DNA from 3 places in the Nitrospirillum bahiense genome. Region 1 is predicted to be linked to each of the others. Evidence: riboswitches for the same ligand, from Rfam matches in the RefSeq annotation. Region 1 holds a riboswitch; each other region holds the start of a gene.
The links. Region 1 has a riboswitch for S-adenosylmethionine ahead of FBZ88_RS21225 (hypothetical protein). Riboswitches for the same ligand answer to the same signal wherever they lie in the genome.
Positions count from the first base shown of each region.

Region 2: it holds a riboswitch for S-adenosylmethionine, as region 1 does, so the genes downstream of both, FBZ88_RS18115 (threonine aldolase family protein) here and FBZ88_RS21225 (hypothetical protein) in region 1, are expected to answer to the same signal.
Region 3: it holds a riboswitch for S-adenosylmethionine, as region 1 does, so the genes downstream of both, metZ (O-succinylhomoserine sulfhydrylase) here and FBZ88_RS21225 (hypothetical protein) in region 1, are expected to answer to the same signal.

Region 1 is NZ_VITO01000016.1:71,701-79,116, forward strand. Features, by position in the region: gene FBZ88_RS21220 (TetR/AcrR family transcriptional regulator) at 1-1,078, shown strand, start outside; gene FBZ88_RS21225 (hypothetical protein) at 1,125-1,481, opposite strand; SAM-I-IV-variant riboswitch at 1,531-1,655, opposite strand; gene FBZ88_RS30580 (MaoC/PaaZ C-terminal domain-containing protein) at 1,697-2,467, opposite strand; gene FBZ88_RS21240 (AMP-binding protein) at 2,464-4,020, opposite strand; gene FBZ88_RS21245 (TetR/AcrR family transcriptional regulator) at 4,065-4,766, opposite strand; gene FBZ88_RS21250 (alpha/beta fold hydrolase) at 4,980-5,759, shown strand; gene FBZ88_RS21255 (TonB-dependent receptor) at 5,838-7,416, shown strand, end outside.
Region 2 is NZ_VITO01000012.1:133,325-140,740, forward strand. Features, by position in the region: gene FBZ88_RS18095 (universal stress protein) at 1-187, shown strand, start outside; gene pepN (aminopeptidase N) at 192-2,894, opposite strand; gene FBZ88_RS18105 (hypothetical protein) at 3,147-3,767, shown strand; gene FBZ88_RS18110 (hypothetical protein) at 3,767-4,531, shown strand; SAM-I-IV-variant riboswitch at 4,646-4,757, shown strand; gene FBZ88_RS18115 (threonine aldolase family protein) at 4,816-5,883, shown strand; gene FBZ88_RS18120 (hypothetical protein) at 6,036-6,617, shown strand; gene FBZ88_RS18125 (hypothetical protein) at 6,644-7,216, shown strand; gene FBZ88_RS18130 (methyl-accepting chemotaxis protein) at 7,298-7,416, opposite strand, start outside.
Region 3 is NZ_VITO01000034.1:2,038-9,453, reverse strand. Features, by position in the region: gene FBZ88_RS28985 (response regulator) at 1-265, shown strand, start outside; gene FBZ88_RS28980 (hypothetical protein) at 255-737, shown strand; gene secB (protein-export chaperone SecB) at 807-1,334, opposite strand; gene FBZ88_RS28970 (nucleotidyltransferase family protein) at 1,551-1,847, shown strand; gene FBZ88_RS28965 (HepT-like ribonuclease domain-containing protein) at 1,837-2,190, shown strand; SAM riboswitch at 2,230-2,307, shown strand; gene metZ (O-succinylhomoserine sulfhydrylase) at 2,367-3,575, shown strand; gene FBZ88_RS28955 (hypothetical protein) at 3,761-4,375, shown strand; gene FBZ88_RS28950 ([protein-PII] uridylyltransferase) at 4,736-7,416, shown strand, end outside.

The sequences.
Region 1 (7,416 bases):
AGCCGTGTTCCTGGCTGGGGCGGAGCGTGACCGTCAAGCTTGGGCCCAGTTCCGGGTGTCGCTCGGCGATGGCGGCCTGCCCGTCCACGCCCTGGCCGACGCGCTGGTGGTGCAGGCGCTGGACCTGTCGTCCCGCCAGGGCACCATCGAGTTGGTATGGTACGAGCTGATCCACCAGGCCCGCCATACCCCCGCCCTGCGCCCCATCCTGACGCAATGGTATGAGGAGCGGCGCGGCCGCTATCGCGACCTGTTTGCGCTGGCCGGCCTGCCCACCCATATCGCCGACATCATGACCCACTATCTGGTGGGCGACCGGTCCACCCTGCTGGTGGCCGGCGGCGCGTCGGGCTTCGCCCTGTCGGTGGTGGAGAACATCCGCCACCTATGCGACCCGGAAGAAGGCCGCAGCGCCCTGTGGCATGAGCGTCTGCGCCGTCCCGGCGGCGCAAGCGACGACGGCGGGGAACCGGTGGGCGAGACGGAGCGGCGCATCGTCGCCGCCGCCGTGGCCACCATCATCGACCAGGGCGTGGCCGCCGTGACCCATCGCGCGGTGGCGCAGCGGGCGGGCGTCTCCCTCTCCTCCACCACCTATTACTTCCGCTCGCGCGGCGACATCATCCGCCGCGCCTTTCAGTTCATCCATGAGGAGCTGCGGCGGGAAATCCCGACGGTGCATCGCGAACCGCCACCGCTGGACATCTTCCTGCGGGCCGTGGCCGACAACATGCTGACCCCGGTGGAAGGCGGGCGCATCGCCGGCCGCAACACCACCCACGCCATGGGCGACTTCGCGCTGGAGGCCTGCCGGGACGCCAGCCTCGTGCCGTTGTACCTGGCCTTCCGCCAGGGCCGCGGCTCCCGCATCCGCGCGGCTCTGGACTATGTGGTGGGACCGCAATCGTCCCTTTCCCCCTTCCAGGCGCAGATCGTCTCCACCTGGATGCAGGGGCGGGCGCAGATCCTGCACGCCATGGATGACCCGCCCGATGCCGCCGGCCCCGATATCGACGGTTACGCCGCCGAGATGATCGTCCTGATGCGCTACCTGCAGCCGGCGATGCCCAAGACCTGACAAGAAAAGACCTGACAAGAAAAGACCTGACAAGAAAGCCCTGACGTTAAAACGCCAGGCGCCCCAGGTGACGGCCGGCCAGAACCCAGGCGCGGGCGGCGGCCAACTGTTCGCCGTCCAGGACCCGCCGCAGATGGGTTATCCGGCGCGCCTGCTGCCGGCTTTCCAGCACCGTGTAGATATGGGTGTACACGCCGTGACGGCGGTGGACGACGGCGTAGGTGCGGGCGACACAATCCGGCACGCCGGCAAGGGGCATGCGCTCTTCCCGCAGCAGATGCACGGCATCCCCGGGACGGCTGCTGATGCCCGGTGAGGTGCCCAAAGGCAGCGTGGGCGAATCTTCCTCCGCCTGCGTAACGGTACTGGGCGGATTCAGCGGGAAAGCGGCGGGAATATGCACGGGATGTACACTCCAGACGGAGCTGACCCGGCATGACGCGACCATACGCTGCGACCCACTTGGTTGCCGCCGCCCGGGAACCGGGGGCCGCCACATCTCCGCGCGAACGCGGAAACCACCTTGCCTGGGCTGGCAGGTTGGTGCGGGACGCCGGCCCCGCTCCTGATGCAACAGTGCCGGCACGAACACCGACGCGTTGTGGATACCCGCAACCGTCAGCCCTGGCAAGCGGCCATTTGGGCATGACGGCCCCAGTCGTCCGGCGTCCAGTGCGGCGCCAACACCAGGGCGCGGCCAGTGGCGACGATGTCGCCGTCCCGCCCGCTGTCATGAATACGGCACACCGTGGCCAAGTCCACCAGCCGCTTTTTGGGTCGCAGGCGGGTGATGGCCACAGTGGCGGACAGCGCCGCATCCAAGGGCACCCGGCGCCAGAACACCGTGTCTTGCTTCAGGTAGTTGGTGCCCGGCCCCGGCAGGCGGACGCCCAGCAGGAAGGAGAAGAGGCTCAGCACCAGCGGCTCGCGCAGGCGTTGGCCGGTCAGGCGCTCATAAAGCGCCAGATCCTGGTCCGCGTACAGGCGGGTAACGTGGGCGGCGGCGCCCGGCGGCGGCTCACGCCAGTCCTCATCCGGCGCCAGCGGCGCCAGGGTGGCCACCCCGTCACACACGACCTGGCCGTCCGTCCGCCGCTGGGCCACCAGACGCACGTGGGCGCTGTCTTGCGGATCGGCGCGGAAGGTCAGCACCTCGTCCGCGTACGCGGGGGCGGGGAAGGTCACGGCCAAGCGGGCCAGGGGCTGGCCGGGCTGCGCGTCGGCGGCCAGGCCGCGCAGCAGGGCGCACAGCAGGGCGCCGTGGGCCACAGTGCGGCCGAAGCGGGTGCGGGCCGCATGGTCCGGGTCCACATGAATGGGGTTGTCATCGCCCGACAGCCGGGCGAAGGCGTGGAAGTCATCCTGGCTCAGGGTGCGCGTGAGGATCACGAGGCCAGATCCAGGCCCGGCGGCGGCACCAGACGGTGCTTCTGGATCTTGCCGGCGGCGGTGCGGGGGAAATCCTCCACCAGCACGAACCGGCGCGGCACCTTGTAGCCGGCCAGCAGTCCCCGGCAATGCCTGGCCAGGCTGTCAATGTCGGTGCCGGGCTGGGCGCGGACATGGGCATGCCCCACCTCCCCCCACACCGGGTCGGGCACGGCCACCACCGCAACCTCCAGCACGCCGGGATGGCGCAGCAGGGCGTTCTCCACCTCCACCGGATAGACGTTCTCCCCGCCCGAGATGAACATCTCCTTCAACCGCCCCACGGGGTAGTAATAGCCGTCCTCGTCCTGGCGCACCAAGTCGCCGGTGCGCAGCCAGCCGTCCGGGGAAAAGGCGGCGGCGGTGGCCGCCGGCTGGCGCCAATAGCCGGGTGTCACCGCGGCCCCCTTCACCCACACCTCGCCCACGTGGCCGGCGGGCACGTCCCGCCCGGCCCCGTCCACCACGCGCACGCGGCATAGGATCTGCGGCTTGCCGATGGAGCCCACCTTGGCGGCAGCCCCAGCCGGGTCGTTCAGGAACAGGGTGGGCCCCGTCTCCGTCATGCCCATGCCGTTGCACACGACCGCGCCGCGCTCAATGAAGCGGCGGGCCAGCGCATCCTCCAGCGGGGCGCCGCCGCAGGCCCAGCGCCGCACAGCGCCCAAGTCCGTGCTCCTGAAGCGGGGATGCAAAGCCAACTGGCGATAGACGGCGGGCACGCCGAAGAAGGTGGTGATGCGGCCCTCGGCGATCAGATCCAGGACAGCGCCGGCGTCGAATTGCGGCTGCACCAGCACCTCGCCCCCCGCCATCAGCAGCGGCAGGGTGTGCAGGTTGATACCAGCGGTGTGGAACAGCGGCAGGTAGTTCAGGGTGCGGTCGTTCTCCGACAAATCCACGCCCTGGCGCAGGTTGACGTAGTTCGCCATGGCCATGCCGTAGGTGTAGAGCACGGCCTTCGGCTCCCCCGTCGTGCCGGAGGTGTAGAGCAGGTACCAGACATCGTCGGCCGGCCAGACTTCGCGGGAGGGCAACGACGGCTGCTTCGCCACCCGGTCCTCGAAATCATCGTCCAGATCGACAGGGGCCAGATCGACATGGGCCAGCCCGCCGGCCAGGGCTTGGGCCGTAGCTCTGTCCTCGGCCCCATGGAACAGCAGCCGGGGTTGGCAATCGGCCAGCACGGGAGCCAGTTCCGCCGCCGGCATGCGCCAATTCAGCGGCACCAACAGGCAGCCCAGCTTGGCGCAGGCGAACAGCAGCGTGAAGAAGTCCGGCCGGTTGCGGCACAGCACCGCCACCCTGTCACCGGGTTCGGCGCCCAGAGCGGCCAGCAGGCTGGCGGCACGCGCGGCGCGATCGTCCAGGCCGGCATAGGTCAGCGCCCCGGCAGCGGACCCAACCGCGGTGAGGTCCACCAGGGCCCTGCGGTCCGGCGACAGCCGGGCGCGCTGCGCCGTCAGGTCGAACAGATCCCACATGGTTTGGCGCCAGGCGCCCTGCTCCCTCATCGTTCCGGTTCAGAAATGATCCAGGCAACTTAAGGCTTGGTTACTTACGGCTTCAGCCCCCGGGCGATAAAGTCGGCCGCCTCCGCCGCGACCTCCGCCGCCGGGCGGTCATCGCCCCAGACGGCGTAGCGTTGGCCGATGAAAACGCTGACGCCGATCAAGGCCCAGGCCCGCACCTCCACGTCGCCCTCGCGGATTTCCCCCCGTTTCTTGGCCGACTCCAAATTATTGATATAGCCGTCGGCGAACACCTGATAGTAGCGCCGGTAGGCATCCTCGGCAACGAACTGCGCCTCCATCACGATGCGGTAGAGGTTGCGGTGCGCGCGCACGAACTCGATGAACGCCTCCAGTCCCAGGCGTTCCGCCGTCAGCCGGTCAGGCGCGTGGGCCACCCGCTCCGCGATCCAGCGGCGGGTCAGCGCGCCCATATCCTCCACCAGCGCGCGGAACAGCGATTCCTTGCTGTCGAAGTAAGTGTAGAAGGTGCCCAGGGCCACGGCGGCGCGCTGGGTGATGCCGCTGACCGATGCCTCGTGGAAGCCACGCTCACCGAATTCCAGGGCGGCGGCGTCCAGCAGTTTGCGCAAAGTACGCTTGCCCCGCTCGGTACGCGGCGTCTTGTCGGCGGCCGCTTCCCCAGGCGCCGCCTCGGTCTCAGGGCCCTCGCCCACGCCGCCCTGCGTCATGGCATCGGTTTCGCCATCGCCGGCAGCCCGCTTCGCCGCCTCGGGTGAACGCGCCATGCCCCAACCTCCCTCTCTCGTTTTCTAGAACTTGAACGTTGACTCAACTTTCATCTTACGGCAAGCATGACGGCGGGAGGATGATCCGCCGACGCTACCGTCGGTGGATACCACGAAGCGCGGAAAACACCGATGCACGAACTGGGGCGACAGGCCGGGACCCGGCCACGCGGGGAAGACTCACGCCCGCTGATACCGGCTGACGGGGGCCTGATGGCCTATCGTCTGGCTGGCACGGGCCGCCCTCTGGTGCTGCTGCACGGCTGGGCCACCCATGGCGGCTTCTTCGCACCCCAGGTCACGGATCTGGCAGCCTCGTTCCAGGTGCTGGCGCCGGACCTGCCCGGCCACGGCGCTACCCCAGCCACCCACCCCACCGTGCGGGACCAGGCGGATGCGCTGCGTGCCCTGCTGAACGCCCTGGACCTGCGGGGTACCCTGCTGGTCGGCTGGTCCATGGGGGCCATGGTGGCGTGGCGCGCTCTACTGGACGGCGCCCGGGAGCGGGTGGCCGGCCTGGTGGTGGTGGATATGAGCCCGCGCCTGTGCAACGACGCCGGCTGGCCCTGGGGCCTTCGGGGCGCGGTCCAGGCGCGCGGGCCCCAAGCCGCCCGCCTGCTGGCCACCGACTGGGCCGCGTTCGCGCCCCGCATCGCCCGGCGCATCTTCGCCGCCGGCAGCCCGCACACTAGCCTGCGCCGCTGGGTGGAAGGAGAGGTTGCGCGATGCGATGCCGAAGCCATGGCCTCCCTGTGGCTGGATCTGCTGGCTCAGGATTTCCGGGCCGACCTGGGCCAGTTGGACTTGCCCACGCTGATCCTGCGCGGGGGGCTGAGCCAGCTCTATCCCGCCGGCACGGCCGATTGGCTGGCAGCGGCCCTGCCCCAGGCGCGACAGGTCACGTTCGCCGCCTCCGGCCATGCGCCGCATCTGGAGGAACCGCAGCGCTTCAACGAGATCATCACCGGCTTCGCCGCCGGCCTGCCGCCCTGAGGGGTTGGGTGGGGAACGGCGATCAACGGACGAAAGAACGGGCCCATGAACGGGGCCATGGACGGGAGGGCAAAGGGAATGAGCAAGGCTGCACGCTGGTTGTTGGGCGTTTCGGTCGCGGGTCTGATGCTGGGGGATGTGGCGTGGGCGCAACAGGCCGCCGACCCCGCCACCGACAGCGACGTGCTGCAAGAGGTAGTGGTGACGGCCCGCCGCCGGGCGGAAAACCTGAAGGATGTGCCGGTGGCGGTCACCGCCATTTCCGCCGACCAGTTGCAGGCCCAGGGCTCCGTCAACCTGACCGACCTGGAATACAAGTCGCCCAACACCACGGTGCAGGTGGCGCGCGGCTCCAACTCCACCCTCATCGCCTTCATCCGCGGCGTGGGCCAGCAGGACCCGCTGTGGGGCTTCGAGCCTGGCGTGGGCCTGTACGTCGATGATGTCTACGTCGCCCGCCCGCAGGGTGCCGTACTGGACATCTACGACGTCAGCCGCATCGAGGTGCTGCGCGGACCACAGGGCACGCTGTATGGCCGCAACACCATCGGCGGCGCCATCAAGTACGTGACCCGCGACATGACCGACCAGCCCACCGCCAATGCGCGGGTGGAGATCGGCAGCTATAACGAGCACAACGTCATCCTGTCCGGCAGCACGCCGCTCAGCGAGAAGTTCGCCATCGGCGGCGCCGTGGCCATCTACCGCCACGACGGCTACGGCCACAACCTCTATACCGGGGCCGACCAGTACAATAAGGACGTGGTGGCCGGCCGCATCAGCGCGGAATTCAAGCCTACCGAGAAATTCACCATCAAGGTGGCGGCCGACCAGACCAACGACATGTCCAACGCCAAGAGCGGCCACCGCGAAACGGCGACACCCGCTGGCGCCGCTCCCCTGCCCGACGATTACGACACCATGGCCGGCGTGGGCGACCACAACTTCGTGACCAACCGGGGCATGTCGCTGACGGCCGAATGGCAACTGTCGGACCAGTGGCTGCTGAAGGCCATCAGCGCCTATCGCGACGGCTACACCCAGACCAACATCGACTTCGACAACCTGCCCCAGCCCTATCTGGACGTGCCCGCCTGGTACAAGGACCACCAGTTCAGCCAGGAGGTTCAGGCCGTTTACACCGGCGAACGGCTGCAGGGCGTGGCCGGCATCTATTACATGGACGCGACCGCCGCCGGCGCCTTCGACACTGATGTGCAGAACCTGGGCCTCAGCATCCTGACCTCCGGCTCGGTCAAGACCAAGAGCATCGCCGGTTTCACCGACCTTAGCTACGACATCACCGATGACCTGAAGGTTTCGCTAGGCGGGCGCTACACCAACGACGACAAGACGGGCAGCGTCTATCGCGCCTATTACCTGGGCATCCGCAGCCCCATGTTCGGCGGCAAGCAGCAGGCGCCCTTCTCAATCCGCACCAACTACACCAACGACCGCAGCTTCGGCGAATTCACGCCGCGCGCCAGCGTCAGCTACAAGCTGACGCCGGACGTGACGGGCTATGTCTCCTACTCCAAGGGCTTCAAGTCCGGCGGCTTCGACATGCGCGGCGACGCCGTGCTCACCCCCGACACGGTCAAGGGCTACAACCCCGAGACGGTCAACAGCTATGAGGTGGGCCTGAAGGGCGATTATC
Region 2 (7,416 bases), on a different contig from region 1:
GGTGCGGCAGCCCATGGCGGAGGGGCGGCCGGTGGGGGCCTTGCTGCTGGCGGCCGCGGCGGACGCGGGTGCTGATCTGATGGTGCTGGGCGGTTACGGGCACAGCCGTCTGCGCGAGATGATTCTGGGGGGCGTCACCCGCCACGTGCTGTACAACGCCGCCCTGCCGGTCCTACTCGCGCATTGAGGCATCAGCCGGCCAAGCTCTTCGACGCGATCTCATAGACATCGCGCGACAGGCCGGTGGTGCCCACGATGCGCTCCAGCGCCGCCTTGGCGTGTTCCTGCCGGCCGGAATCGTAGGGGCGCCAGCGGGCCAGGGGCTTCACCATGCGGCTGGCCACCTGGGGATTCAGCTTGTCCAGCGTCAGCACCGTATCGGCCAGGAAGGCGTAGCCGCTGCCGTCGGCGGCATGGAACTTGGACGGGTTGGCGGCGAAGCTGCCCACCAGGGCATAGACCTTGTTGGGGTTGCGGATGGAGAAGGACGGGTGGTCCATCAGGCCCCGCACCCGGTCCAGCGTGTCCGGCCGGTCGCTCAGCGCCTGCACCGCGAACCATTTGTCCATCACCAGCGCCTCATGCTTCCAGCGATCGGCGAAGTCCGCCAGGCAGCCCGCCCGCTCATCCATGGCGCTGTCGGCGATCAGCGCCAGCGCCGCGATGGCATCTGTCATGGTGGTGGCGCCCTGGTACTGCGCCAGGCACAAGGCGCGGGCCGGAGCGTCGTCCAGCGCCATCAGGTAGGCCAGGGCGGCGTTCTTGAGCGCGCGCCGGCCCATGGCGTCGGGCGTGATGGTGAAGGCGCCATCGGTGCGGTTGCCGTCATAAGCCTTACGAAAGGCGCCGTTCAGCTCGCGCGCCAGGGTGCGGCGCAAGGCCAGGCGGGCGGCGTGGATGCCGTCCACGTCCACGGTGGCGCGCTGCTGGCCCAGATAACCCTCCGTGGGCAGGGCCAGCGCCAAGGCGGCGAACGCCCGGTCCTCCCCCGCCCGCGCCAGGGTCTGGGCGGTGGCGTCGATGTAGGCCCGGGGCACGGCGGCTTCGGCGCCGCTGGCCCGGGCATCGACGTCGGCCAGGATCAGGCGGGTGGCCAGGGTCTGCCCCGCCTCCCACCGGTTGAAGGCGTCGCTGTCGTGCGCCATCAGGAAGGTCAGTGCGGCGTCATCCTGCTTGAGGTCCAGCCGCACCGGGGCGGAGAAGCCGCGCAGCAGGGAGGGCACGGGCGCCTGCGGGACGCCGGTGAAGGTGAAGCTTTGCTCTGCCTCCGTCAGGGCCAGGGTGCGGGTGGTGGCGCCGGTTTCGGTTTCGCCCTGGAGGGTGAGGGGCATATCCTTGCCGTCCGGGCCCACCAGGCCCAGGGCCACGGGGATGACCTGGGGAAGCTTGTCCGGCTGGCCCGGCGTGGCCGGCACCGCCTGGCGCAAGGTCAGTGTGTAGGTGCCGGCGGCGGCATCGTGCCGGCCCTCGCCCGACACCACCGGCGTGCCGGCCTGGGAATACCAGCGCTGGAACTGCGCCCACAGCGGGTCGGTGGGCTTTTGGCCGTTGGCCTCCACCATGGCGGCCAGGAAGTCGTCCGTCGTCACCGCCTGGCCGTCATGGCGGGCGAAGTACAGGTCGATACCCTTGCGATATCCCGCGTGGCCCAGCAGGGTGCGGTACATGCGCAGCACCTCCGCCCCCTTCTCATAGACGGTGGGCGTGTAGAAATTGCTGATCTCGATATAGCTCTCCGGCCGCACGGAATGAGCGGTGGGGCCGGCGTCCTCGTTGAACTGCACCTGGCGCAGGCGCTGCACGTCCTGGATGCGCTTCACGGGCGCGGAGTTCATGTCGGCGGAGAATTCCTGGTCGCGGAAGACGGTCAGGCCCTCCTTCAGGCTCAGCTGGAACCAGTCGCGGCAGGTGACGCGGTTGCCCGTCCAGTTATGGAAGTACTCATGGGCCACCACCGTCTCGATGCCGAGGAAGTCGGTGTCGGTGGCTGTCTCCGGCTGGGCCAGGATGTACTTGGTGTTGAAGACGTTCAGGCTCTTGTTCTCCATCGCCCCCATGTTGAAGTCGGACACGGCGACGATGTTGAAGATGTCCAGGTCGTACTCCAGGCCATAGACGTCCTCATCCCATTTCATGGATTTCTTCAGGGACTCCATGGCATGGCCGCACTTGGCCTCATTCCCCGGCTCGACATAGATGCGCAGCGCCACCTCGCGGCCGGAGCGGGTGGTGAAGCGGTCCTCGATGTGCACCAGCGTGCCGGCCACCAGCGCGAACAGGTAGCAGGGCTTGGGCCAGGGATCCTCCCACCGCGCCCAATGGCGCCCGGCCTCGGTCGCGCTGTCGCCGCTGGCCGTCAGGTTGCCGTTGGACAGCAACACGGGATAGCGCGCCCGCTCCGCCTCGATGGTGGTGGTGTAGCGCGCCATCACGTCCGGGCGGTCCAGGAAATAGGTGATCTTGCGGAAGCCTTCTGCCTCGCACTGGGTGCAGTAGTTGCCGGATGACTTGTACAGCCCCTCCAGCGCCGTGTTGTCCTGCGGCCGGGTGCGGGTGGTGATTTCCACCGTGGCGTGGTCGGCGAGGCCGGCCAGGGTCAGCCGTTCGGGCGTCAGGGTGTAATCGTCGGGTCCCAGCAGGCGGTTGTCCACGCGCACCGCCAGCAGTTCCAGTTCCTGGCCGTCCAGGTCCAGCGCGGCGGCGGCGTTCCCCGAGGCCGGCCCCGAGGCCGGCCCCGAGGCCGGATTGCGCCGCACGGACAGGGTGGAGCGGATGGTGGCCGCCTCTTCCCGCAAATCGACATGCAGGTCCACCGTGTCGATCAGCCACGCCGGCGGGGCGTAATCGCGAAGGTGGATGGCGTGGGGCGTGGCCGTGTCGAGGCGGCTGTCCATGGGGTGGGTTTCCGTTGGAATTATGGTTGGCGGCCAGGATAGGGGAGGGGGCCGCACGACGCCAACCCCCCTTCGTCCAGGGGGGCGATGGGGCATCCTGCGGGCGCCGGCGGTGACCCGAATCATCCGCCCTCCCCGGTTGGGCAGGGGGCCTGTCCTGATGACTTAGACGGGTATTTTGGGCAGGCCGCCTACGGCCTTAGGCTGTATCGTTCGGACATGAGCGGGAGAGGTAAGTCAGGGTAGGTCCCCGTGCAGGTCGTGCAGTCGGATCTGGTGGTGTTGTCGGTCGCGGGCGCCGTTGTGGCCGCCATCGCGCTGCTGGAAGTGCTGCGCCTAGTAATCGTGGACATCTACGAATGGGCGGCGAAATACCGTCGCATCAAATACGAGATCCAGCAGACCCGCCGTACCACGGAAAACCTGTGGGCGACCAACCGGGCCAACGCCGCCCTGCGCGACCGGCGCAACGCCGAGCGCTTCCGCCTCAACACCATCCTGCACCGCATGGAGCAGGAGCGCGAGGAGCTGGAGCGGCGGCGGGTGGAGGTGTGGCATGAGGTGGGTGACGCCACCCTGGACGACCAGCTCTATCTGGCGGATCTGAATTGCCGCAGCCTGATGGAACGGGCGGCGGCAGGGATGGAGGAGATCTGTCCCATCTGGCGCTACACCCACCGCGTCCGGGTATGGGCGGGGAATGAGCGGCAGGCCCGTTCCCGCCTTCTGCTGGCCTTCAGTCCCAAGGATGGCTTCACCGTCAACAATCTGCGCGCCGCCCAAGGCTTCAAGGCGGTGGCGGAGGCGGCGGCCGCCGGCCGGTCGGCGGCGCAGTCCCGCCTGGTGCGACCGCACCGGCGCATGGTGCGCTGATGACGGGCGGCTACAGCAACCTCAACTTCATGGTCTTCATCATCCTGGCCATCGGCGGGGCCTTCCTGGCCTTCTCCGTCCGCCGCATCCTGTTCAAGATCCGGGAAACGGAGCGGCGCATCGCCGCCACGGTGGATGAGAAGAACGAAGCCGCCGCCGACTTGCGGGTCGCCCGCCAGCAGGAAGAGCAACTGCTCCAGGCCCTGGAGGAGGGGGAGGAGGCGCTGCGCGAGATCGCGCGCCGGACGGAGGAGGTGCAGAACCGCATGGCGGTGCTGCGCCAGGCCACGCCCCGGCCGCTGAACCTGGTTTCCTTGGAGTGGGCGCAGGGCGACCACCTGTATGAGGCGCACCTGCGCAACGTGGTGGCGCCCCGCCATGTCGGCGGCCATGGGGGCCGCACCGCGGGCGGCATGGCCGAGGCCGGGGTGGTGCACGGCTACGCCCCCACCGAGGCCGATTTCCGCGCGCTGGTCACCAACCGCCTGGCCAATGAGGGTGGCTATATCATCAGCAGCGTGCTGCCCATCTCGCTGGGTGACGAGGGGCCCGCCCTTGACGGCGCCGGCGTCGCGCCGGTGGAACCGCCGGCGGAGGATGAGCCCCTTGGTGACTTGGTGGGAGGCGATGTGGCGGGGGATGGCGCGGCGGCGGAATCGCCGGCTCTCGCCGGGCCCAAGCCCCTGCCGGTGCGCCCGCCCGCCGCGATGCAGGGCATGCCACGCGGCATGGGCCTGACCCCCGCTCCGGTCGCCGGCGGCTGAGGCCGCGCGGGCCGCAGGTCCCGCTGGGCGATCATCCGGCGCCGAAGATCACCCATGCCACTGCAGCCGCCTCAGGGGGCTTGCGTCCGCCGCCGCCAGCGGTTATCCCTCTGCCCCGTGCATCAAGAGTTGAGCTGACGCTCAACGCCAACCTGCTGTACCCGGCAAGGTGGCGCTTCCCCCAGAGGGGAAGGATGTGGCCGATCCGGCAATGAACGGGAAGCAGCCACGTGAGTCCGTTTCGCTCTTGGTCGAGACTTGAGACCATGAAGGCTGCGTTCCCCATGACCACCGATACGCTACCCGCCCAATTCGCCGCCCAGCAGTTCGCGAGCGACAATTATTCCGGTGTCTGTCCGGAGGCCTGGGCCGCCATGGCGGAGGCCAACAGCGGGCACGCCGCCGCCTATGGCGAGGATGTGTGGACGGCGAAGGCCGCCGACGCCTTCCGCCAGCTGTTCGGCACCCCCTGCGACGTGTTCTTCGCCTTCAACGGCACGGCCGCCAACTCGCTGGCCCTGGCCTCGCTGTGCCAGTCCTACCACAGCGTCATCTGTTCGGCCTCCGCCCATGTGGAGACGGATGAGTGCGGGGCGCCGGAGTTCTTCTCCAACGGATCCAAGCTGCTGGTCGCGCAGACTGCGGATGGCAAGCTGACGCCGGATGCCATCCGGGCGCTGGCCACCGGCCGGTCGGACATTCATTTCCCCAAGCCCCGCGCCGTCACCATCACCCAACCGACGGAGACTGGGCAGGTCTACAGCCTGGATGAGATCCGCGCCATCTCCGCCGTCTGCCGTGACCTGGGCCTGCGCCTGCACATGGATGGCGCCCGCTTCGCCAACGCTTGCGCCAGCCTGGGCTGTTCCCCGGCGGAGATGACCTGGAAGTCCGGGGTGGACGTGCTGTGCTTCGGCGGCACCAAGAACGGCATGGCGGTGGGTGAGGCCATCCTCTTCTTCGACAGGGCCCTGGCGGAGGATTTCGATTACCGCTGCAAGCAGGCGGGCCAGTTGGCGTCCAAGATGCGCTTCCTGTCCGCCCCGTGGGTGCGCATGCTGGAAAATGGCGCCTGGCTGCGCAACGCCGCCCATGCCAACGCGGGGGCCCAGCGTCTGGTGGCGGGCCTGGCGGGGGTGCCGGGCGTGGCGCCCCTGTTCCCGGTGCAGGCCAACGCCGTGTTCCTGACAGCCCCGGCGGCGGTGCTGGAGGGCCTGCGGGCGCGCGGCTGGCGCTTCTACACCTTCATCGGCGGCGGCGCCCGCTTCATGTTCGCCTGGGATACCCAGCCGGAGCGGGTGGACCAGCTGGTGGCCGACATCCGCGACGTGGCCCACGCGGCCGCCGCGTAGGTTGCTTCTGACAAAGTGTGACGGGTCCTATACGGAAGATTTTATTTAAAATTTCGGATTTAGGGCCCGTTAACGGCTAATTGACCGTACAACCTTGAAGTGGACTTCCATACGATAGCGCGACCGCTCATTCCCCGACATCCGAGGCCCTGGTGCACATCGAGAAACCGGATCTGGTGATCATAGCCATCGTGGGCGCCATCCTGGCGGGGGTGGTGCTGCTGGAACTGCTGCGCCTGGTCATCAACGACGTCTATGAGATGATTGCCCGCCACGCCAAGGTGAAAAAGGAAATCGACCAGATCCGGCGCACGGCGGAAAAGGTGGCGGCAGCCAACCGGGATACCGCCCGGGTGCGCGATGCGCGCATCGCCCTGCGCTTTCGCGAGACCAGCAACCTCCAACGCCTGGAGAAGGAATGTGAGGAGTTCGAGCGGCGGCGGGTGGAGGTCTGGCACGATCTGGGCGGGCCCTCGGCCAGCGGCCTGGCGCTCTATTCCGCCGACATCAGCAACAGCGCGCTGACCAACGGCGTGGTCGCGGGCATGGAATCGATTTGCCCGCTGTGGCGTCACCTGCACCGTGCCCGCGTCTGGGCCCGCACGGAGATGGAGGCCCGCACCGCCCTGCAGCAGGAATTCGCCCTGGCCGACGGCTACAGCGTCACCAACGTGCGGCAGGTCCAGGGCTCGGGCGCTCCCGGCGCGCAGCGCGGCGTTGTGCGACCGAGCTGAGGCGACCCCTTGAGGAACACTATCCCATGATGCTGTCCGACGCCCTGGCGGAAGCCTACGCCAACCCCAGCCCCGGCCACGTCTGCGCCTTGGCGGTGGGCGGTGCCATCATGGCCTGGTCGCTGAAGCGGCTGATCACCGAGGTGCGCAAGACCGAGCGGCGCGTCAGCGCCGCGGTGGAGGAGCGCAACAAGGCGGCCGCCAGCCTGCGGCAGGCCCGCCTGCAGGAAGGGGAATTGCGCACCGCGCTGCAGGACCTGGATGGGGAGCTGGAGGAGATATCCGTCCGCGCCCGCGATGTCGAGGCCCGGCGCGGCACGCTGCAACAGGTCATCCCGCGCCACCTGAACCTGTTCTCCCAGGCCTGGTCGCAGGGCGACACCCTGTTCGAGGCGCGGATCAGTCTGGTGACGGGCCTGGGCGGTGGCAAGAGCGGCGCACGGGTCGTCCACGGCTACGCCGCCGGTCCCCGCGACTTCCGCAACAAGCTGATGGCCCGTTTCCCGCCCGCTTCCTATGTCGTGGTCGAGATGGCGGCCGTCGACCTGGGCGAGCTGGACATGGCCGTCAGCAATCTGGGCAGCGCCAACCAGCCCTGACCGGACCAGCCCTCAGCGCACAGGAAAAGGGCCGGCGATGGCCGGCTCTCCCCACGCGAACTGGTTTCGGGCGTGCCGCCGTCAAGCGGCGCGCAGTACCGACAGGAAGCCGTCCACCTGGGCGCGCAGGGCGCCAGCGTCGGTGGACAGGCGTTCGGCGGTGCCCAGCATCTGCGTCGCGGCGCCGCCGGTGTGGGTTG
Region 3 (7,416 bases), on a different contig from region 1:
CATCCAGACCATGCTGGCGGGTGAGCGGTTCATCCCGGCCGATGTCAACACCGCCGACACGGCCGACGGCGCCAGCTTCACCCGGCGTGAGCGCGAGGTGCTGGACTATCTTCTGCAGGGCCGCTCCAACAAAGAAATCGCGCGCTCGCTGGAACTGGAAGAAGTGACGGTGAAGCTGCACGTGCGGGGCATCTGCCGCAAGCTGGGGGCCAAGAACCGCACCCAGGCGGTGATGCGCGCGGTGGAGATGGGTATTGCCAGCTGACGGCAAGGGGGATGCCGAGGGCCGGCTGGTTCCCGCCACCTTCCTGCATGACCTCAACAACCTGCTGACGGCCATTCACGGCTATTCCACCCTGCTGGCGGCGGATCTGCCCGCCGGCGGGCAGGAACAGGACTTCGCCGCCCGTATCCTGGCCGCAGCGGAAGAGGCGCGGCAGCTGGTGGCCAGGGTGCCACGCAAGCGCCCCGTCTCCACCCTCCGGGTTCTGCTGGTGGGTGGCGCGCTGGCCCGTCTGGCCGGCGCCTTGGAAACCCTGGGGCTGGAGGTGACGCTGGCCGCCACGGCGCGCGAGGCGCAGGGCGCGCTGAAGGCCAGCACCAGCGATTGGGATGTGGTGGCCGGCACGGCTGAAACCCTGTCCAGCCTGGGCGCTCACGGCCTGCCCCTGGCGGCCGTACCCGCCGGCGCCGACGCCGTGACGGTGGACGCGCTTATTCGCGCGGCGCGCGGCTGAAAGCCCAAAAGAAAACCGCCCGGGCCGTGGGGCGCCGGGCGGCTCTCCTGATCAGTGGCTGGCCGTGGATCAGGCCTGGGCCATGTCTTCCGGCTTCTCCGACGCCAGCACCTGGCGGCGATAGAGGTCCACGAAGTCCAGGGGCTGCAGCATCAGCGGCGGGAAGCCGCCATCGCGAACGGCATCCGACACGATGGAACGGGCGAAGGGGAACAGCAGGCGCGGCGCCTCGATCAGCAGCACGGCGCGGGTCTGGTCCAGCGGCATGGGCGGCATGGAGAAGATGCCGGCGTACGACAGCTCGACGATGAAGGCGGTGCGGCCCTCGTGGCTGGCCTCGGCACGGATGTTCAGCGCCACCTCGTGCACGTTCTCCGCCACGTTGCGGGCCTGCACGTCGACCTGCAGGTCGACCTTGGGCTGCTGGGCGTTCATCAGGCTGGCCGGGGCGTTCGGGTTCTCGAACGACAGATCCCGGACGTACTGGGCATTGACCACCAGCGGCAGCATGCCGGCGCCTTCAGTGGCGGTGGCGCCATTGCCGCCGTCGGTGCTCCCATTGGGGGCGGCGCCGTTCAGGCTGGTCTCATCGGACATAGGTCTGGGACTCCCGGTAAAAGCAAATCAGCTATTCCGCCGACGCGGACTGACGCGCGCGGGACTAGCACGGAAGCGGCCGGCCGGCAACCGGGCATTATGGCCGCAGGTACCAAGGAGCCGTCCGGCTGCTTGGCTCAAGGTCATCACCCTGCCGCACTTCGAATCTAAGATGCTCTTCTGGCAGCCTACCACCGTCTAGGATAGGATCAGCCAATGAACCGGGATGATGTCATCGCCGTATTGCGTGCGCACGAGTCCGATCTTCGGCGTCGTGGAGTTCTGCACGCAACCCTGTTTGGCTCCGTTGCCCGAGGCGATAACGGCCCGGACAGCGACATCGACATTATGGTGGACCTGGATCCCGATGCACAGATCGGCATCTTCGATTATGTCGGTATCAAGCAGGCCATCGAGGGGTTGTTCCCCGTGCCGGTGGACGTGGTCAACCGGAGAGCGCTGAAATCCTTCGTTCGACCCTTGGCCGAAGGGGATGCCGTTCATGTCTTTTAAGGCGGGCGATTCCGCGCGGTGGCTCGAGGACATCCTGGGACGTATTGCCTTGGCCGAGCAGTTCGTCGCTGGCCGCCCCTATCACGCCTTTGCGGATGATGTGCAAACGGTCTACGCCGTGATCCGTTGCTTGGAGATCATCTCTGAGGCTTCCCGGCGCCTGCCAGAAGGCATGAAGGCTAGTCATCCGGAAATCCCGTGGAAACAGATAGCCGGGGCTGGAAACATCTATCGTCATGATTATGAAGAAGTGGCGGCGTCGCTGGTCTGGAAAACGCTCCAGGTGGATCTACCCATCTTGAAGGCCTTCGCTGAGCAGGAACTGGCTGCATTGTCGCGATGACAAGGTGGCCGTTGACGCTTCCCCGCGGGCCGGCCTACAACCAGAGTCCGTGGTGATTTGCTGACCGGCTTGCAGACCACGTTAAACAAGCTGCTAAAAGGTCGGGCCGTACATAAGGTACACCGACCACGCTGCCGCCCTTTGCCGGTCGCGGTTGCCTTATCGGAGTGACGGCCATGGGCCAGACGCCTGACAATCCCAGTTCCCCGGCCACCTTGCGCCCCCGCACCCAGCTGGTGCACGGCGGCACCCGCCGCAGCGGCTTCGAGGAAACCTCCGAAGCGCTGTTCCTCACCTCGGGCTTCATCTACGGCAGTGCCGAGGAGGCCGAGGCCGCCTTCGTCAACGACGGCTCGCGCTTCGTCTATTCCCGCTTCCGCAACCCCACCGTGGCCATGCTGGAGGAACGGCTGGCCGGCTATGAGGGCTTCGCCCGTTGTATCGCCACGGCCAGCGGCATGGCCGCCGTCAATCTGGCGGTCATGGGCCTGCTGAAGGCCGGCGACCGGGTGGTGGCGCCGCACGCGCTGTTCGGCTCCTGTCTCTACATCATCAAGGATCTGGCGCCGCGCTACGGTATCCAGTGCACCTTGGTGGAGGGCACCGACCTGAAGCAGTGGGAGGAAGCGCTGTCCACCCCAGCCACCGTCGTCTTCCTGGAAAGCCCCAGCAACCCCACCATGCAGGTGGTGGACGTGGCGGCCGTGGCCGACCTGGCGCACAAGGCCGGCGCCCGCGTGGTGGTCGACAACGTCTTCGCCACCCCGGTGCTGCAGCGCCCCAAGGACATGGGCGCCGACGTGGTCGTCTATTCCGCCACCAAGCATATCGATGGCCAGGGCCGCTGCCTGGGCGGTGCCGTGCTGTGCGATGACGAGGTGGCGGCCCTGATCTCCCCCGTCCTGCGCCACACCGGCCCGTCCATGAGCCCCTTCAACGCCTGGGTGCTGCTGAAGGGCCTGGAGACGCTGGAACTGCGCGTCAATGCCCAGGCGGCTTCCGCCCTGGCGCTGGCCCAATTCCTGGAAAGCCACCCGGCGGTGGAGACGGTGCTGTACCCCGGCTTGCCCAGCCACCCGCAGCATGAACTGGCCATGCGCCAGATGAAAGCCGGTGGCACCCTGGTCACCTTCGACGTCAAGGGCGGTAAGGCGGCGGCGTTCCGCCTGTTGAACGCGCTGAAGATCATCAAGATCTCCAACAACCTGGGCGACGCCAAGAGCCTGATCACCCACAACGCCACCACCACCCACCAGCGCCTGACCGATGAGGAAAAGGCCAAGGTGGGCATCAGCCCCGGCACCCTGCGTTTCTCCGTGGGGCTGGAGGACGCGGACGACCTGCGCGACGATCTGGCCGCCGGTCTGGCCGCCGCCGCCGGCTGAGGCGCTACTCCCAGGTGGGCACCCCGAGTGGGCCGCCCACCTGCGTGGCGACGTGGGCCCGGTCCCGTTAGCGTTGCTTAGACTTTGGATCGAGGGCCGGTTCCCACTTACTTTATGGACGCGACGAAGCGTTTCCCATAATGTTGCAGCGCACTATCGCGGCGCAACATAAGGGAGCGCTCACCATGCCGGATCGGCATATCCCTTACCCCACCGCCCCGCGTCCGGCCAAAAGGGCGGGCAAGGGGCGCATCGGCATGGTCATTCCCGGCACGCCGGAGGCCATGCATTTGAAACGGGCCCAGGTGGAACTGGACCGGGTGGCGACCCGGGTGCATGAGACCGCCTTCGCCTCAGCCCACACCATCACCGCGCGGCTGGGCCTGCTGGCCCAGACCGGTGGCGACCCGGTGGCGTTGGGCACCAATCCCGAATTCGAACGCATGGGCCGCGAAAAGGTCGAGGCCTTCACGGACTCCGCCCTGGCCCTGGTGGGGGGCATGCGCGCCTTCCACGATGCCTGGTGGCGCTGGCGCGACCACCAGGTCGATGCGCTGGGCGAATTCGCCCGCGCCGCCTGGTCATCCTGGCATCCGGGGGACTGGGTGACGGCGGAGCGCCGCCTGGTCACCTCCACCCTGCGCGCCGCCACCGGCGCCTTCACCCGTTTCAGCCATGCCACCAGTCGCCTGGGCGGCCTGGGCCTGGCACCCATCCACCGCGCCGCCTCGGCCAACGCCCGCCGTTTGTCGCTGGTCCCGCGCCTGCTGCCGCGCCGGGGCATGGAGGGGGCGGGATAAACCGGCGTAAAGCGCGCGCCCGAAGACAGGGAGGGGCGCGCGTCAGGACCAAGTCAGCCTGAAGCCTGAAAACGGAACAACAAGATCCGGGAGGCCGCCATGGGACATATGGGCAGGGGTGGAGGCACATCGGGAGCCGATGACGCCGCGGTGATCGACAAGAAAGCGCCTGGGTCCGGAAAGGAGTCCGGGGGCAAACGGCTAGCGAAGGCGCCGGGCCGCGCATGGGGTGATGCGTGGGAAAAAGTTTGTGCCATACTCCCGGTCCGTCCCGGGAGCCGCGGTGCTGGTGCCCCGACCCTGGATGGTGCCCGCCCGGCCGGCTCGAACCGCCGGGCTTTGTCAGAGACTCGCCGCGCCATGTCCCCTGTCGCCAAAACCGCCCTGACCAATCCGGACTCCGCCCCGCTGGATGAAACCGCCTTGCCAGAGGCGCTGCCCACGGCCGAGGTGCTGACCACCCGCATGGCCAACCTGGCGGACGGCAACCTGCGGCCGGACGCCCTGCGCGCCGGCATCCTGGCCCTGATGCGCCAGACGCTGGACCAGGGACGTGCCCTCATCCGCCGCCGGCTGGAAAATGGCGGCCGGGGGGAGGTTTGCCTGCGCGAGGCCACGGCCCTGACCGACGCCATCGTCGTGTCGCTGGCCGACTTTGCCCTGCACCGCGTCTTCCCCACCGCCGGCCCGACGCGCGGTGAGCAGTTCGCCGTGGTGGCCACCGGCGGCTACGGCCGCAAGGAGATGGCGCCCTTCTCCGACGTCGACCTGTTGTTTCTGCTGCCTTACAAGCGCACGCCGCGCATCGAGCAGGTGGTTGAATACGTCCTCTACCTGCTGTGGGACATGGGGCTTAAGGTCGGCCATGCCGTGCGTTCGGTGGATGAATGCGTGCGCCAGGCCCTGGCCGACATCACCATCCGCACCAGCCTGCTGGAGGCCCGCTTCCTCTTCGGTGACGACAAACTGTACGCGGAGTTCCGCAAGCGCTTCACCAAGGAGGTGGTGGCCCACACCGGCCCCGCGTTCATCGAGGCCAAGCTGGCCGAGCGCGACAGCCGCCACCTGAAGTTCTGCGACAGCCGTTATGTGCTGGAACCGAACGTGAAGGAGGGCAAGGGCGGCCTGCGCGACCTGCAGACCCTGTTTTGGATCGCCAAGTACGTCTATCAGGTCGACAAGGTGAAGGACCTGGTGGCCAACGGCGTGCTGCTGGCCGAGGAGGCGCAGCGCTTCGCCAAGGCGCAGAACTTCCTGTGGACCTGCCGCTGCCACCTGCACTACCTGACCGGCCGGGGCGAGGATCGCCTGACCTTCGACGTGCAGGGTGAGATGGCGCGGCGGCTGGGCTACACCGACCACGCCGGCACCAGCGACGTCGAACGCTTCATGAAGCACTATTTCCTGATGGCCAAGGACGTGGGGGATCTCACCCGCATCCTGTGCGCCACCCTGGAACAGGAAAGCCAGCGACCGCCGCGCTTCGCCTTCCTGCGGCGCCTGAAGCCCAGCGAGCTGGAAGGCTTCGTCATCGACAACGGCCGCCTCAGCATCCGCGACGAGCGGCACTTCCGCGACAAGCCGGTGGACATGGTGCGCCTGTTCCGCGTGGCGCAGTGGCACAACCTGGACATCCATCCCAAGGCGCTGCGGGCGCTCGCGCGTTCCATCTCCACCCTGGGTCCCAAGGTGCGCAACGATCCGGAGGCCAATCGGCTGTTCCTGGAAATCCTGGGCTCGCGCAAGGATCCCGAGGTCACGCTGCGCCGCATGAACGAGGCCGGGGTGCTGGGCCGTTTCCTGCCGGATTTCGGCCGGGTCGTGGCGCAGATGCAATACGACATGTACCACATGTTCACGGTGGACGAGCACACGCTGTTCGCCATGGGCATCCTGCACGACATCGAAAAGGGCAACCTGAAGGACGAGGTGCCGCTGGCCTGCGAGGTCATCCACACCCTCAGCTCCAAGCGCGCCCTGTCGGTGGCCCTGCTGCTGCACGACGTGGCCAAGGGCCGGGGCGGCGACCATTCCATCCTGGGCGCCAAGGTGGCGGAAAAGCTGTGTCCGCGCCTGGGCATGACGGAAGAGGAGACGGAGACGGTGGCCTGGCTGGTGCGCCAGCACCTGACCATGTCCATCGTCGCCTTCAAGCGAGACCTGGATGACGAGAAGACCATCCGCGACTTCATCGACATCGTGAAATCGCCGGAACGCCTGAAGCTGCTGCTGGTCCTGACCGTGGCCGACATCCGCGCCGTGGGCCCCGGCCGCTGGAACAACTGGAAGGCCACGCTGCTGCGCCAGCTGTACTGGCGGGCGGAGGAAATGATGTCCGGCGGCGTCGTTGGCGCCGATGGCCGCGAGGCGCGCATCGCGAACGCGCAAGCGGCTCTGCGCGCGCAGCTGCCCGACTGGACCCCGGCCGACATCGACCATCACCTGGCCCTAGGCTATCCCAACTACTGGCTGGCCTTCGACCCGCCCACCCTGGCCCAGCACGCCCGCCTGATCCACGACGCGGAAACCAGGCAGGCGCCGCTGACCATCGAGACCCGTTACGACCCCGGCCGCTCGGTGACGGAGGTGACGATCTACACCGCCGACCATGCCGGCCTGTTCTCCCGCCTGGCGGGGGCCATGGCGCTGGCCGGCGGCGACATCGTCGACGCCCGCATCACCACCATGACCAACGGCATGGCGCTGGACGTCTTCTCGCTGCAGGGGGCGGGACCCAGCGGCGCCCGCTTCGACAGTGGGGAAAAGCGCACGCGCCTGAAGTCCTCGGTGGAAAAGGCGCTGGCCGGCGACATCAAGCTGGCGCCGGAGTTGGCCAAGCGCGCCTCGCCCCTGCCGTCGCGCACGCGCGTGTTCCGCGTGCCGCCGCGCGTGCTGGTCGATAACAAGGCCAGCGCCGGCTACACCGTCATCGAGGTCAACGGCCGTGACCGGCCGGGCCTGCTGTATGACCTGACCCGAGCGCTGACGGCGCTGAACCTGCAGATCGCGTCCGCCAAGATCTCGACCTACGGCAACGCGGC